2 regions of the Streptomyces sp. NPDC047022 genome follow, and region 2 is predicted to be linked to the other one. Evidence: riboswitches for the same ligand, from Rfam matches in the RefSeq annotation. Region 2 holds a riboswitch; the other holds the start of a gene.
The links. Region 2 has a riboswitch for thiamine pyrophosphate ahead of ABZ845_RS30345 (cytosine permease). Riboswitches for the same ligand answer to the same signal wherever they lie in the genome.

Region 1 (3,261 bases), on a different contig from region 2:
TCGCAGGGCCTGTGGAGCCGCACAGGCGGCCCGGAGCGCGTCAGCGCTTGCGGCGCCGGCCTCTTCCTCCTCGGGCCGGTACGGGAGCCGGGCCGGTGGCCGGGGCGGCGGTCGTCCCCGGGCGGTCCGCCGACACCACGAGGGCGGCCAGCACGGTGGTGACGGGCACGGAGGCGACGAGGCCGATCGACCCGACGAGCGTGCGGACGATCTCCTCGGCCACCAGCTCGCTGTCCGCGACCGTGACCACACCGCTCTGCGCGATCGAGAACAGAAGCAGCAGAGGCAGCGCGGCGCCCGCGTACGCCAGAACGAGGGTGTTGACGACCGACGCGATGTGGTCGCGGCCGATGCGGATACCCGCGCGGTACAGGCCTCGCCAGCCCAGGGTCGGATTGGCGTCGTGCAGCTCCCAGACCGCCGACGTCTGTGTCACGGTCACATCGTCGAGCACACCGAGCGAGCCGATGATGACGCCTGCGAGCAGCAGTCCGCTCATGTCGATGCGCGGGAACAGGCCATGGATCAGACCGGTGCTGTCGTCCGTGTTCCCGGTCAGCGCGGCCCAGTCGATGAACTCCGAGCCCAGCAGGCCGATGAGCGACAGGGAGATGAGCGTGCCCAGCACCGCGACCGAGGTGCGTGCCGAGAGCCCGTGGCACATATAGAGGGCTATCAGCATGATGGCGCTCGATCCGACCACGGCCACGAGAAGCGGATTCGAGCCCCCCAGGATCGCCGGCAGGATGAAGAGGTTGAGGACGAGGAAGCTCACGGCCAGAGCGACGAGGGCCATGACACCGCGCATCCGGCCCACGATCACCACGGCGACGGCGAAGATCCCGGCGAGCAGCGCCATGGGGAGCTTCCGGTTCACATCGGTGACCGAGTACTGCAGATCCCTGGGCGCGGAGGGCTCGTATGCGACCACGACCTTCTCGCCCTGATCCAACTGCCGTGACTGGTCAGGCTGGACGATCTCCGTGAACGTACGTCCCTTGTCCTTGCCGGTGTCGACCTGGACCGTCGCCTTCTTGCAGGTGCCGCTCGCTTTCTGCGGTCCGGAGGACCCGCCGGCGGCGGAGGTGTCCCCGATGGGGGTCCCGCCACCCGAGGCGTTCACGGACTTGCAGTCCACCTCCACGACCCGGGTGACCGTCGCCTGCTGCGTCTGCCGGTCGAAGCCGAGGCCGCTGCGCTGGTGCGACGGCACACCACCGGGCCACAGGATCACAAGGCCGGCTATGACCGCCGCGGTGAACGGGATGAGGATCGCGGCGATGACCTTGCGCAGCTGCCGGGAGACAGGGGCCGCCGGGCCGTGACTGTGACTGTGGGAGTGACCGTGGCCATGCCCGTGTCCGTCCTCGCGGCCATGGTGGCCGGGCGGCTCGGAGGACGGATAGGGGGGCGGATGCTGTGTCGTGGTCACCGACGCATCATTGCAAGAAGGCGCAAGGCCTACTGTTCAGCCAGCGTAAAGAGACGCTAGCGTGAGGGAACCTTTGCACACGCGGGAGCTCGGAGCACCGGGCTGAGAGGGCGCTGACCTCCGCAGGCGCGATGTTTCACGTGGAACATCGCCGGCGGAAACCGCTGCGTCGACCGCTGAACCTGTTACCGGGTAATGCCGGCGTAGGGAGTAGGTCTCATGACCAACAAGGATGCACCCATGCCTGCCCTCGACCAGGACGAACAGTCCCAGGCGGACGGCAGGACCATCGGCTGGCACAAGGCGTATGTCGCGGGCTCGCGCCCCGACCTGCGCGTGCCCGTCCGCCAAGTGCACCTCACCATCGGGCAGTCGGTCACGCTGTACGACACCTCCGGCCCGTATACCGATCCGCTTGTGACGACGGACGTCCGCAGGGGACTGTCGCCACTGCGGGAGAACTGGATCATCGCCCGCGGCGACACCGAGGAGTACGCGGGCCGTCCCGTCCGTCCCGAGGACGACGGACTCAAGCACACCTCGCCTCGTGGCGGGCTGCGCAACCTCGACGCGGTGTTTCCCGGGCGCCCGCGTCAGCCGCGCCGCGCACGTCCGGGTACGCCGGCCACACAGCTCGCGTACGCACGGCGCGGTGAGATCACGCCCGAGATGGAGTTCGTGGCGATCCGGGAGAACGTGGAGCCCGAGGTCGTGCGCGAGGAGATCGCGGCGGGCCGGGCGGTTCTGCCGGCCAACGTCAATCACCCGGAGACCGAGCCGATGATCATCGGTAAGCGGTTCCTGGTGAAGGTCAACGCCAACATCGGCAACTCCGCGGTGACGTCCTCCATCGAGGAGGAGGTCGAGAAGATGACCTGGGCCACCCGCTGGGGCGCCGACACGGTCATGGATCTGTCCACCGGCCGCAACATCCACACCACCCGGGAATGGGTGCTGCGCAACTCCCCCGTGCCGATCGGTACGGTGCCGCTCTACCAGGCCCTCGAGAAGGTCGACGGGAGGGCCGAGGAGCTGTCCTGGGAGATCTACAAGGACACGGTCATCGAGCAGGCCGAGCAGGGCGTGGACTATATGACGGTGCACGCCGGGGTGCGTCTGCCGTTCGTGCCGCTGACCGCGAACCGCAAGACCGGCATCGTGTCGCGGGGCGGCTCGATCATGGCGGCGTGGTGCCTCGCGCACCACAAGGAGTCTTTCCTCTACGAGAACTTCGAGGAACTGTGCGAGATCCTCGCGGCGTACGACGTCACCTACTCGCTGGGCGACGGGCTGCGTCCGGGCTCGATCGCGGACGCCAATGACGAGGCGCAGTTCGCGGAGCTGCGCACTCTCGGGGAGCTCAACCGGATCGCCAGGCGCTTCGGCGTGCAGACCATGATCGAGGGGCCGGGCCATGTCCCGATGCACAAGATCAAGGAGAACATCGACCTCCAGCAGGAGATCTGCGACGAGGCCCCGTTCTACACCCTTGGGCCGCTGACGACGGATGTGGCACCGGCATACGACCACATCACCTCGGGCATCGGCGCCGCGATGATCGCCTGGTGGGGCACGGCCATGCTCTGCTACGTCACGCCCAAGGAGCATCTGGGGCTGCCCAACCGCGACGACGTGAAGACAGGTGTCATCACCTACAAGATCGCCGCCCATGCGGCCGACCTCGCCAAGGGGCACCCGGGTGCGCAGGAGTGGGACGACGCGTTGTCCGACGCGCGCTTCGAGTTCCGCTGGGAGGACCAGTTCAACCTGGCTCTCGATCCGGACACGGCCCGCGCCTTCCACGACGAGACCCTCCCGGCGGAGCCGGC
Region 2 (3,261 bases):
GCCACGAACCCGGGGATCCAGTAGCCCACGAACAGCAGCACGTTCTGGAACCGGGCGGTGGTGTCGGCCGCGTGCATCCACAGCACCAGCGGGAAGCCGAGCGCCGCGGCGAGGGCGGCGGCAGCGGGACGGGGCAGGCGGACGCCGACGGTCTGCAGGGCCAGGGAGCCGCTGTAGTCGTTCATGGCGTTGCTGCACAGCGCCGCCAGTGCCACGGCCAGCAGCCCGAGGGCGCCAGCAGCGCCACCGCCCAGCAGTTTGTCGACGCCCGCGGCTGTCTGGTCGGTGAGCACCGAGGCGCCCCACAGGCCGAGGGCCTGAACGGCGAGGAAGGACACCACGAGACCGAGCAGCGTGCACCAGAACATCCGGGAGCGGGAGGTGGTGCGGGGCAGATAGCGGCTGAAGTCGCTGGCGTAGGGGGCCCAGGACAGGGTGAGGCTGAGCGCGATGGTGCTGGTCAGCACGAACGCGCCCGCGCGGTCGGCGCCTTGTGCGCTGCCCGTCGCGGCGAGATGGGCGCCGGCCGGCATCCGCATGGCGATCAGCGCGAAGGCGGCGGCGAGCACGAAGGTCATGACGGTCTGCAGGCGGTGGATCGCCTCGTAGCCGAGGATCCCGAGGGCGCCCTGCCCCAGCATCATGACCAGCACCCCGAGCCAGAAGGGCCAGCCGCACAGCCGCGCAAGCGCGTCCCCGCCGAACAGACCGATCAGCGCGTCCCAGGCGACCGACGACAGCCACTGGAGCACTCCGGGCAGCGCAACCGCACGTCCGAAGGCGAGCCGGGCGAGCGGCAGCTGACCGGCGCCGGTGCGGCTGCCCCAGGTGCCGAGGTAGGCGGTGGGCACCGCGCCCACCACGGTGCCCAGGACGACGGCGGCGAGTGCGGTGGTGAAGTCCAGGCCGAGCGCGATACCGAGGGTTCCGGTGAACACACCGGTCATGGTCAGGTTCGGCGCGAACCACACGGTGAACAGCCGTCCCGCCCCGCCGTAGCGGTTGCTCTCGGGGACGGGTTCGATGCCGTGTCCCTCGACCCTGAGGTCACCGGGAGCCGTGGGCATCCGTCCGTCGAAGACGCCTCTGCGGCCGTCGGCGGGCAGCCCGCCGGAAACATGCGCCAATGGCATGGATGACATCCCTCCGCCAGTACGAACTGGTTCAGGTTCAACGGGTGTGATCTCAGCCCTCGCGGGGCACCCCGTGTCCGGTACGGCGGCAAGAGTAACCCGAGCCACCAGCGACGACGACAGCAGCTACGGTGCCCGCCGCCCCTGGGGGAGACTTCTGGCGGACCGGAGCAACCTCGCGCGCTCCCGCTCGTCGGTGCCGCCCCACACGCCCGCCGTCTGCTCGCTCCTGAGCGCCCATGTCAAGCACTCGACCATCACCGGGCAGCGGTGGCACACTCGCTTGGCCGCCGCGATCTCGGTGATGGCCGGGCCTGTGGAACCGACGGGGAAGAACAACTCGGGGTCCTCGTCCACACATGCCGCGTACCGCAACCACTCCATGCGCGCCCGGGTCCCCTGGACGCACGGGGTAAAACCCGGGGATCTTCCCAGGGAGGGCCCGGCGGTCTATAGTCCAAAACTAGCGGTGCTAATTATTGCGTCGTCCTCTTCGACTCATCGACTCGTCACCGAGTGCGCTCAGGAGTTCCATCGTGCGTACCGTCCATTTCGCGGCCGCCCGCCGCACCCCCATCGGCAAGCTGCGCGGCTCCCTGTCCACGGTACGGCCCGATGACCTCGCGGCGACCGTGATCCGGGGCCTCATGGCCGACGCGCCCGACCTCGACCCCGCCCGCGTCGACGACGTCTACTGGGGCGCGGCCAACCAGGCCGGCGAGGACAACCGCAACGTCGCCCGCATGGCCGCCCTCCTCGCCGGGCTGCCCGACTCGGTGCCGGGCGCCACGGTCAACCGGCTGTGCGCCTCCGGCCTGGAGGCGGTCACCATGGCCGCGCGCACCATCGCCGCCGGCGAAGCGGACGTCGTGCTCGCGGGAGGCTCGGAGTCCATGAGCCGCGCCCCCTTCGTCCTGCCCCGCCCCGACGAGGCCCTGCCGCACCGTATGGAGACCTTCGACACCCGCCTCGGCTGGCGGCTGGTCAACCCGGCCATGAAGGAACTCCACGGCCTGCTGCCCATGGGGGAGACCGCCGAAGAGGTCGCCGACCGGTACGGCGTCCCGCGCGAACGCCAGGACGACTTCGCGCTGCGCAGCCACCGGCGTGCAGCCGAAGCCCGTAAGAACGGCTTCTTCGACGCCGAACTCCTGCCGGTGACCCGCCCGGACGGTGTGGTCGTCACCGAGGACGAGTGCGTGCGCGAGGACACGTCGTACGAGAAACTCGCCCGCCTCAAGCCCGCGTTCCGCCAGGGCGGCACCGTCACCGCGGGCAACGCCTCACCCATGAACGACGGCGCGGCCGGACTGCTCCTCGTCAGCGAGGAGGCCCTGAACGATCTCGGTCTGGAATCCCTCGGCCGCTATGTCGCGGGCGCCTCGGCCGGAGTGCACCCGGACGTCATGGGCATCGGCCCCGTGCCCGCCACGCAGAAGGCCCTCGCCCGCGCCGGCTGGACCATCGGCGACGTCCAGGAGGCCGAGTTCAACGAGGCGTTCGCCGCCCAGGCCCTCGCCTGCGTCGACCGTCTCGGCATCGACCCCGACCTGGTCAACCCGACCGGCGGCGCCATCGCCCTCGGCCATCCCCTCGGCTGCTCGGGGGCACGCATCCTCACGACGCTGCTGCACCGGATGCGGCGCGGCGGGGCGGCACGCGGGCTCGCCACCATGTGTGTGGGAGTCGGCCAGGGGAGCGCGGTGCTGGTCGCCGGGAACTGAGGGACCGGCACCGCGAAACAGCACAACCCACCCGTACCCTCGACCCCATGCCCTCGCACGTCCTGATCCTCGGCGGCACCACCGAGGCACGCGAACTCGCCGCCGCGCTCGCCGCACGGCCCGGCGTCAGAGTGACCACGTCCCTGGCCGGGCGGGTGTCCCGGCCCGGAGCGCTCGACGGGGACGTACGGGTCGGGGGGTTCGGCGGGGCGGAGGGGCTGGCCGCCTGGCTGCGGGAGCACCGTGTGGACGCGCTGGTCGACGCCACGCACCCCTTCGCATCCGTCATCACGGACAACGCGGCCCGTGCCGCGGCGGCCACCGGGATCCCCGCGGTGGTGCTGCGCAGGCCAGGCTGGAGCGCGACGCCCGAAGACCGCTGGCACCCGGTGTCCTCGCTCTTC

Region 1: it holds a riboswitch for thiamine pyrophosphate, as region 2 does, so the genes downstream of both, thiC (phosphomethylpyrimidine synthase ThiC) here and ABZ845_RS30345 (cytosine permease) in region 2, are expected to answer to the same signal.

What each region holds. Positions count from the first base shown of each region.
Region 1 is NZ_JBEYVV010000017.1:104,720-107,980, forward strand. It holds gene ABZ845_RS19455 (YibE/F family protein) at 41-1,432, opposite strand; TPP riboswitch at 1,504-1,659, shown strand; gene thiC (phosphomethylpyrimidine synthase ThiC) at 1,652-3,261, shown strand, end outside.
Region 2 is NZ_JBEYVV010000052.1:22,955-26,215, forward strand. It holds gene ABZ845_RS30345 (cytosine permease) at 1-1,133, opposite strand, end outside; TPP riboswitch at 1,125-1,217, opposite strand; gene ABZ845_RS30350 (WhiB family transcriptional regulator) at 1,260-1,517, opposite strand; gene ABZ845_RS30355 (thiolase family protein) at 1,670-2,857, shown strand; gene ABZ845_RS30360 (cobalt-precorrin-6A reductase) at 2,905-3,261, shown strand, end outside.